3 regions of the Pseudoalteromonas marina genome follow, and region 1 is predicted to be linked to each of the others. Evidence: predicted binding sites of a transcription regulator. Region 1 holds the regulator's gene; each other region holds the start of a gene.
What was found. The regulator sigma-54, encoded in region 1, starts transcription at its own class of promoters, with help from an activator protein. The targets are predictions, from matches to a motif close to GTTGGCACGNNNNTNGNNT.
Positions count from the first base shown of each region.

Region 1 (3,287 bases):
CATTGAATAATCTATTAGATGAATTTAGCATTCAACACATTCGGGATAGCAAAGGTATGGCATTATCGGGCGGAGAACGTCGCCGAGTAGAGATTGCACGTGCTTTAGCCGCAGATCCAAAGTTTATTTTGCTAGACGAACCATTTGCCGGTGTTGACCCTATCTCAGTATTAGATATTAAAAAAATTATTGAACACCTGAAAAACCGTGGGATTGGCGTATTAATAACAGACCACAATGTAAGAGAAACCCTTGATGTTTGCGAAAAAGCCTACATTGTTTCTCATGGGGAACTGATTGCTTCTGGTACCCCTGAACACGTATTAAATGATAAAACTGTACGCGATGTATATTTAGGCGAGCAATTTAGGCTGTAACATTTACGCCTTATTTATAAGCATCTGCTAGTATTAACTATAACAACTTAAAAGGATTGTTAGAGATACATGAGGCAATCACTACAGCTGCGCATGGGCCAGCAACTTACAATGACACCTCAGTTGCAACAAGCTATTCGCTTGCTGCAATTAAGCACATTGGATCTTCAGCAAGAAATACAAGAAGCGCTCGACAGCAACCCATTACTTGAGGTTGAGGAGCAAGACTATGCCGATGATCTTGCGGGCAAAAATGAGCAAAAAGCAGATAACGATGAAGTTACAGTAACCGTATCTGTAGATGAAGCCCCTAGCGAGTATGAACAAGACAGTGGTGAAGCGCTTGCTAAAGATACCGTAAGTGACGACATGGCAATGGACGTTAGCTGGGATGAGTACATGAGTGCAGCCCCTGCATCATCTTCAGGCCCAATGCCTGAAGATGAGTCTATATATCAGGGCGCATCAACTGAAACGCTTCACGAATATTTAATGTGGCAATTACAATTAACGCCATTTAGCCCTACAGATGAAGCCATTGCTATTGCTATTGTAGAAGCGGTGGATGATTCAGGCATACTGACACTCAGTTGCGAAGAGATTTTAGAGAGCTTTAATCAAGATAATGACGATGACGTTGAGGTTGAACTTGACGAAATAGAAGCTGTATTAAAGCGCATTCAGCTATTTGACCCAGTGGGTATTGCGGCACGTAGCTTACAAGAGTGTTTGTGTATTCAGTTAAATCAATTTGATAAAGGCACGCCTTTTATTGATGAAACAAAAATGATTTTAACCGAGCACATTGATTTGTTAGCTGCTCGTGACTACCGTACATTAATGAAAAAAACGAAGCTCAAAGAAGATGAGCTTAAAGAAGTAATGACACTTATTCATACGCTCAACCCTAAGCCTGCAGACACAATAGTACGAGAAGAGTCTGAGTATGTAATACCTGATGTGTCAGTTAAAAAAATTAAAGGCCGCTGGATTGTAGAGTTAAACCCAGACAGCATGCCAAAAATTCGTGTAAACAGCCAATATGCAGCGATGTCGCGTACAGTTAAATCAAGCGGCGACAGTCAATTTATTCGCTCACATTTACAAGAAGCTAAATGGTTTATAAAAAGCTTAGAAAGTAGAAATGATACACTTTTAAAAGTAACTAACTGTATTGTTAAACAACAACAGGGCTTTTTTGAACACGGGCCAGAAGCCATGAAACCGATGGTTTTAAATGATGTTGCTGAAATGGTAGAAATGCACGAATCAACAATTTCGCGCGTAACCACGCAAAAGTATATGCACACACCGCGTGGAATATTTGAGCTTAAATACTTTTTCTCAAGCCACGTAAGTACCGAAAATGGTGGAGAGTGTTCATCTACTGCAATACGTGCACTTATTAAAAAATTAATCGCAGCAGAAAACTCAGCAAAACCATTGAGTGATAGCAAAATTGCGGATATATTGGCTGAGCAAGGAATTAAAGTAGCGAGACGTACAATCGCAAAATATCGCGAATCTCTGGCTATTCCACCGTCAAATCAGCGAAAGAGCCTGATTTAAGACGCTAAACAAAGAGGGTAATGCTTATGCAACTAAATTTAACTGGTCGTCATGTAGAACTAACTGATTCATTAAGAGACTATATAAATACCAAATTTGCGAAGCTAGAAAGGCACTCTGATCATATTAATAATGTTCATGTCATTCTTGATATAGAAAAATTAAATCAAAAAGCAGAAGCAACTATTCATGTAAGTGGTGCTGAATTATTCGCATCCACTGAACATCAAGATATGTATGCAGCTATTGATTCATTGATTGACAAGCTTGACCGTCAAGTAATTAAACACAAAGAGAAGCTTGCTCGACACTAATATGATGAAATTAAGTTCACTTATATGCCAGGACTGCAGTAAAGCTGCGGTCCTTTTTAATAGTAAAAAAAGAATTTTAGAGTTTATTAGCGAGCTGGCTCACGATAAATTACCGTATTTATCTCAACAGGATATTTTGGGCGCTTTATTAACCCGCGAAAAGCTAGGCAGCACAGGGATAGGAAGAGGTATTGCTATTCCACATGGCCGAATGAGCGGCGCACAAGAACCTTTAGCATTGGTGTTAGTAAGTGAAACACCGATTAATTTTGATGCTATAGACAACCGCCCTGTTGATATTTTTGTTGCACTCATCGTACCTGAAGGCGATAACCAACAGCATTTAAAGACGCTAGCAACGATAGCTGATAAACTAAAAAATAAAGAATTTTGTAAGCAGCTTCGCTGTGCTAAATCGGATGCTGAGTTGTATCAAATTATTGTTGACCAATCGTAACAAATTTAAAGGGTGATTAATGGAGTTGATTATCATAAGTGGCCGTTCTGGTTCTGGTAAGTCGGTTGCTTTACGCGTTGTTGAAGATCTAGGTTATTATTGCGTAGATAACATTCCAGTAAATTTATTACCTTCTTTGGTAAGAAGCGTTTCTGATAACTACGATAAAATTGCCGTTAGTATAGATGTGCGAAATTTACCAAAAGAGCAAGATGAATTTAATCACATCATCGAATACTTACCGGGTTTTACAAAACCAACGCTGTTCTACTTAGACAGTGAAGATCAAACCCTTATTAAACGATTTTCTGAAACCAGACGCTTACACCCTTTATCAATAGATTCACTTCCGCTTGATTTAGCCATAAAAAAAGAAAAAGAACTTCTCGATGTGCTAATTACGCGCGCCGATTACATGATCGATACCAGTGAGCTAAGCGTTCATCAACTTGCTGAATCAATTCGCGAAAAAATATTAGGTAAAAAAGATAAGCAGCTGATTGTTACATTTGAATCTTTTGGTTTTAAACATGGCATTCCTAAAGAAGCAGATTACGTATTTGATGCGCG
Region 1 is NZ_AHCB03000005.1:249,474-252,760, reverse strand. It holds gene lptB (LPS export ABC transporter ATP-binding protein) at 1-377, shown strand, start outside; gene PMAN_RS01185 (RNA polymerase factor sigma-54) at 447-1,946, shown strand; gene hpf (ribosome hibernation promoting factor) at 1,973-2,260, shown strand; gene ptsN (PTS IIA-like nitrogen regulatory protein PtsN) at 2,265-2,717, shown strand; gene rapZ (RNase adapter RapZ) at 2,737-3,287, shown strand, end outside.

Region 2 (3,287 bases), on a different contig from region 1:
AAAAACTGCATATCAACGGTAGAATAAAAAATATAAATACTCGCCATTGAAACTAAAGATATTGTTATAAAAGCAAGCCATGACCAACCTTTGGCGTGCTCAACACCATTGAAAGCTTTGCTTGGACTAATGTAAATATCGAGTAGGGCGCTAAATGCGTTAGGTGATTTCATTATTATTCCTTAATAACCTATATGTGATTTGGTAAACACTTGATACCAATGGATAGATTAATAATATAGGAAAAAGTATGTACTAATTTTATTCAATTGTAACCGATTGTTAACAAGGGTGGGCATTATAAAAGTAATTAATAAAAGACGTATTGTTAAGCTCTATAGTTGCCAGATGGTTTTAATATGATTGAGCCATAAGGAGTGGGGCTTAATAATCACGTTGTTATGGCTGTATCTAATGCAAATACAGCCATTTATTTAATTAGCTATCAGATAAACTCAGACCGCTAGGGTTATCTGTTGCGATATACAATGCTTTTAGTTTTTTATCACCACTTTCGGTTTCAGTGAATTGCTGAAAAGAATAGTTTTTAGAAAAGCTTGAAAGGGTGTCAATAGATGCTTGGTTACTACTTTGCGTATAAGTAAGTTCTATCGCGCAAACCTTTCCTGCACACTCTAAGTCTTGCTGTAAAATGGTAACGTCTTTTAATTCATTTATAATAAATTCGTTTAACTTATCTTTACGTATCTGGGCAACTTCAGAGTATTCAATATCAGACATGCGTTGCAGTAATAGTGAAGTGTCATTTTTAAATACGTCATCTAATGCTTTTTTTGACACAAACTCTTTGCCATTTTCGGAAGAGACAAACTCATCAGAAAATACTTCAGCAGTTAAGACTTGTTGCTCTGGTTTATCTAACTGTTCTTGTGTTGTTGAATTGCTTTTATCGGTGATGCGCAACACGTTTTTACCTGTAGATAAAGTTTGTATGGGCTTCATATCAATTACTGGGATGTTTTTGTTGGATTCGATAGCTGATTGTTGAACCGATAGATTAGGCTCTGGTGAGTAATGTAATGTGAAGATAATCGCAAAACTAACTGCAATAACAGAAATAGTAATTAACACTTTATGTTTCATTTTTACTGTCCTTAGTAATCAAAAGCCTAAGCTTTGAAAAGTCCAATTCAACTTAACATAGTAAGAACCTACCTTCTAGGTATACAGTCATGAATACTTAAACAAATTTGCCTTAGTATAAAAAAAGGGCCAAATGGCCCTTCAGTTGCAGCAAGTAACACATGTTTGTTTATAGGCTGAAGTCTACAGCGTAAGCAACGTAAACTTTTACATCTGACTCGTCCATATCAGTGTCTGATACGCCAAATGTGAATCCATCTTTTGACACAGACACACCGTAATCAATGATGTCTTCGTCACCAATAAAATCGCCAGAATAATGACCTATGTGTAAAGCCATTTCTGTACCATTGCTGCCTACGGCAAAGCCGTAATCAGCTGTCAAATAAAGTGAGTCACCAAAGTCTGTACCGTCACCACTTGCAGCAGATGTAGCAAGCACTGATGCACCAAAGGTAAAGCCTTCAACACTGATGCTACCGTAAACTTCTGAAAAATCAGCATCTGCGCTTGATGCCGCGTCTGGGTAAGCATAATAAATGTAACCTACATCGTAGCTAACACCTTCGCTAATATCGCCACCAAAGCCTGCGTAAAAATCTAGCTCGTAGGTCATTTCGTCAGCCCAAGATGCATTAGATACCCATGTACCAGCATAAAACCCAGATTCGTCAGCGTAATCAATACCACCAGAAATAGCAGCGTCGCCGCCAGTTTGTTCTTGTCCACGCCATAAGTAATTTGAGGTAGCTGCTACATTCGCAGATACTTCAGCATTTACTGCTGTTGATGTAAGTGACGTTGCAGCCATTAATGCCACGGCGCTAAAAGCGATTGTTTTTTTTAGTTTTAACATGTTCCATTTCCCGTTATATGATTATTTGCATAGGAAGGCTTTTATTATGAAGTACCGTAGCCTTTTGATTTATGCGTTTTTATTGTTTAACTGAGAATAGAATTGCACTGTGTGTGCCAGCTTGGTTTATTTTGTTTTAAAATTAAATTTTATATTTTATTAACAATGACTTGCGTTTGGGGTGGGTGCTTTAGATTATGCGGAAGAAATATTTTATCGCACATCGCTGGTGCATAAAATAATCAAGCTGCACCATGAAAGTACAGCTTGTTTAGAATTATTTAGCCAAATATGGTGCGCATTAGACTAATTGTTTCGTTTACACTGCGGCCTTTTTGAACTTCGCTGATTATTGAGTCGCGTTTGCTACGAATATGCTCAGGAATATCATCGGCAGCCAAAGCGCGGTCAACTAAAATTTCAGCAGACTCTTTACCTCTGCGTTGTGTTTTACCCGTTTTAGTGGTGCTACGCTTTGGTTTATTAAGTAATTTAATATAGTTAGAGCTATCTGGTGTTTTGTTATCCGCGTAGTAAAAAAAGCACGGAATAAGCGCTTTAATTGACACTAGTTGCTCTTCTAGTTCATTTGAAGCATTTGCCATTTTGTACCATGACATAGCTTGAATGCCTTTTACAATATCTTGCCAGTAACGCTCAAAATCACTATTTTTAAGTTTAGTAACCGCAAGTGCTGAGCATAATGCGTCTAAACGGCTATTTGTAATTGGCGTAAAAATATCAGGGCGACGCATTGCAAGTAGTCGTGTTGCCGGAGCAAGAGTTGGCTTTTCACTGCTATCAGTAAATATTTTGCTATAAGCAGCTACAAACTGTTGGTACTCGTAATGGGTAATGTCACCTTCAAGAGGAATATTAGCCAGTGCTTCATCAAACGCACCCGGTAAATCACCAATGAGTTGGTGGAAAACTTTAGCACTCTTAGTTGATGCAAACCACTCAACATCAAAATCGTAAGTGCTTGGATCAAGTGAAGCCATATGCTTGCCAGTAAAAGCAAGAAGGTCTTCAGGGATCATGTCTTTTAATGATTGCTCACGAATACTTTTTACGTAACTTGCTAAACGAAGTTGTTCATCAAGTGCAATAACGTCTTTATGTTGCTCTATAAATACACTTACCACAGGCCAAGGGGCTACACGAAGCGTTTTAACTTGTAAAAAGCTGATAGCCGAAATAAGCTGATCATGCAGTTTTTTAAGAACAGGTAGCTGTTGCGGCTCAAGTAAGTCGTAGTTAATACGATCTCTGCTTGCGTTTAATAGCTCGTAACACCAAGGTAAAAAATCATCAGGATGGTTTTCTA
Region 2 is NZ_AHCB03000010.1:191,454-194,740, forward strand. It holds gene PMAN_RS15280 (YIP1 family protein) at 1-173, opposite strand, end outside; gene PMAN_RS15285 (hypothetical protein) at 439-1,104, opposite strand; gene PMAN_RS15290 (TorF family putative porin) at 1,274-1,960, opposite strand; gene PMAN_RS15295 (hypothetical protein) at 2,242-3,287, opposite strand, start outside.
Region 2: PMAN_RS15290 (TorF family putative porin) is a predicted target of sigma-54. The motif match lies at 2,063-2,081, and genes of this name have one in related genera.

Region 3 (3,287 bases), 920 kb from region 1:
CTGTGCCCACCAAACTCAACGTTAAGTTCGTTTGTAAGTTCGCTGGCTTTTTGGGTTTCATCAAACATATGTATGCCTTAAGTCACAGAAATAAGTTCAACGGTGCCATCTTCGTTTACTTCTGTGATGTGGCCATCGGGTTCTTTCATGAAAAATAATGCACCTAAGCCTAATAATGCGCTTGCCGCAATAATCATAAAGAATGTTTGGTAATCAACTAATGAGAGCGCCGTTAAATACACAACAGCTCCTACATTGCCGTAAGCTCCCGTCATACCTGCAATTTGACCCGTTAAACGGCGTTTAATAAGTGGTACAGCGGCAAATACAGCGCCTTCCCCGGCTTGCACAAAAAACGAACACGCCATGGCAGCAGCAACTGCAAGCCAAAGCGGCCAGCTAGCGTCAACTAAACCCATAACAAAATAACCTACAGCTAAGCCTGTGGTAAGTACAATAAGTGTTTTACGACGACCCATTCGATCTGAGATCCAACCACCACCCGGGCGAGAAGCTAAATTCATAAACGCATACGCTGATGCAAGCAAACCTGCGTATACCATATCAAGGCCAAACACCTCACTAAAAAATAATGGCAACATAGATACAACGGCAAGCTCTGAGCCAAACGTTGTAAAATAAAGAATATTTAAAACTGCAACTTGTTTAAATTCGTAACGGTGTGATTCAGGAACAGGTTGCTTAAAAATATGGCCGTTTATGTCGTACGTTTTATACACTTCGTAAAGATAAAGCAGCACCAAAAATACATATGTACCAATAACAAAATTTTCTGAAAGTAAATTTGCACCAGTAGGAGAAAGCTTCCAAGTAAGTAGTGCTAAAGCACCGTACATAGGTAGCTTCATTATAAGAAGTAGTACAAAGTCGCCTTTGCTGGTTACTTCCATTGCTCCTACTTTTTTTGGTTTAAAGTAAGTGCCACCTTTTGGCGTGTCAGTTACGCTGATGTACCAAATAACACCAAAAATGACACTTAATACACCGGTTAGGCCTATCGCATAACGCCAGCCATCGTCACCGCCAAACATAAGCGCTAATACAGGTAATAGCATTGCAGCTGCTGCCGAACCAAAGTTACCCCAGCCACCGTAAATACCCTCTGCTGTACCCAACTCGTTTGCCGGGAACCACTCGCTCACCATGCGAATGCCCACAACAAAACCCGCACCAATAAAACCAAGTGCAAAACGCGCGATAGCGGCTTGCTCAAACGTGGTGGCCATCGCAAACATAAAACATGGGATGCTACATAAAATCAGTAATGATGCATAAACGATGCGAGGCCCAAATTTATCAGTTAACATGCCCACAACCACGCGAGCAGGAATGGTTAGTGCCACATTTAAAATAAGTAGCGTTTTTACTTGTGCCATAGTAATACCTAGCGAACCCGCTATAGCGCCTAATAATGGCGCATGGTTAAACCAGACAAAAAATGAGATAAAAAACACCATCCAGCTTAAATGCAGTATTTTCATTTTTCCGCTAAACGATATGAGATTAAACCCAGTACTCGGTTGCATGTTATTTTTCCTTAGTTACGTTTGTAGTTATTTATAGCAGTTACTACTTTGTTATTAATTACACTGCTATATTTGTTAATTTCACGTTAACCACAATGAGCAATTAGTGAGCCAATAATTTATTTCATTAAAAATCATTAACTTATGCTTTTTCTAATTCGTTATAATTTTCATTTGCACTGTTAAGGTAATCAATGTGAGCACTAACAGTGCAATTACTTTTAACCGCGTTCTTGCCCACATATTCTAAAAATTGCTATTGTGTATAAAAATAATGAGAAGCCGCTAATGACTAAACCAGCCCTGACTTACCAACAACAACTACGCTACTCGCGCCACATAATGCTTCCTAAATTAGATATAGAGGGGCAAGAAAAAATATGGCAATCTCATGCGCTTATAGTCGGTTTAGGTGGTTTGGGCTGCCCCGTTGCTCAGTATTTAGCTGCCTCCGGTGTGGGTACGTTAACGCTTGTAGATAACGACGTGGTTGATGCTACTAACTTGCAAAGGCAGGTGCTTTACAAACAAACAGATGTGGGGTGCTTAAAAACTCACGCAGCCAAAGCGCAGCTAACTAGCTTAAATAATGAAATAGATATACATACAATCGATGTATTTTTAGACGAAAAGTCAAAGCTTGACGAGCTATTAAAAAATGTTGATATAGTCATTGATTGCTCTGATAACTTAACTACACGTAATGTATTAAACACAGCCTGTTATAAAACAAAAATCCCATTAGTGTCGGGCGCTGCAATTAGAATGGAAGGCCAAGTTGCCTGTTTTACAATGCAAGAAAATAGCCACTGTTATGAGTGTTTATCGCAGTTTATGTCTGATCAAACACAAAGCTGCTCAGAATCAGGCGTGCTATCGCCCATTGTAGGATTAATTGGCAGTATTCAGGCCACTGAAGCCTTAAAAATGCTTGCTGGATTACCAAGCGGGTTGAGCGAACATTTACTGCTGGTTGATGGTTTGAGTATGGAGTTTAGTCGCTTTAAAATCACAAAAAACAGTCATTGTGCTACGTGCAGCTAAAACCCACTTTACATTACTCTAGAGTATGAATAGTCGCATAAAGTGTATCGCCTACTTTATAGTTTTTTTGATCCCATACTCTTGGTGAAAGTAAGCAATACAAGCTTTGTCCGTCTACATCTAGCGTAAGTTGCCATGTTTTATTTATAAGTTCTGCACTGTGCAGCGTAGATATTAAAACATTGCTGTTATTTGTGTTTAATGGCATTTCTGCACTTACCGATATTTGCTCGCACTCTAATATAAGTTTATTTCCTTGCTCTACAGCGCTGGGTAATGCAAATAGCTGCTGCTCGCTTTTGTGGAGTTTAAGCAAATACACACCGTATTTTTCATCAAATGTAATGATTTGAAAGTTAATTAAGCTCAGCGGTGTTTGTTTATTATTAGCGTAAATAGCTTTAGCAACCTGCGCACTCGGGCCATGGTTAATTACTTTACCCTTATTAAGCTGCACCAGGGTATCGCAACAAAACAATAGTTCTTTTAACGAGTGGCTCACTATAATAAATTTAATAGTAAACGTTGCCGCCAATTCACTTAATGTTGAGAGTGTTTTAAAGCGCAGCGGCCAATCAAGAGCGCTAAATGGCTCATCTAAAATAATTAATTTTTGACCTGCCAACAACGTCCGTGCAAACACCACCCGTTGGCGCTCCCCGCCAGACAAGCTTTGAACGTTGCGTTTAAGTAAGG
Region 3 is NZ_AHCB03000005.1:1,174,071-1,177,357, reverse strand. It holds gene PMAN_RS05515 (bifunctional protein-serine/threonine kinase/phosphatase) at 1-68, opposite strand, end outside; gene PMAN_RS05510 (NarK family nitrate/nitrite MFS transporter) at 78-1,547, opposite strand; gene PMAN_RS05505 (HesA/MoeB/ThiF family protein) at 1,836-2,591, shown strand; gene PMAN_RS05500 (ATP-binding cassette domain-containing protein) at 2,605-3,287, opposite strand, start outside.
Region 3: PMAN_RS05510 (NarK family nitrate/nitrite MFS transporter) is a predicted target of sigma-54. The motif match lies at 1,645-1,663, and genes of this name have one in related genera.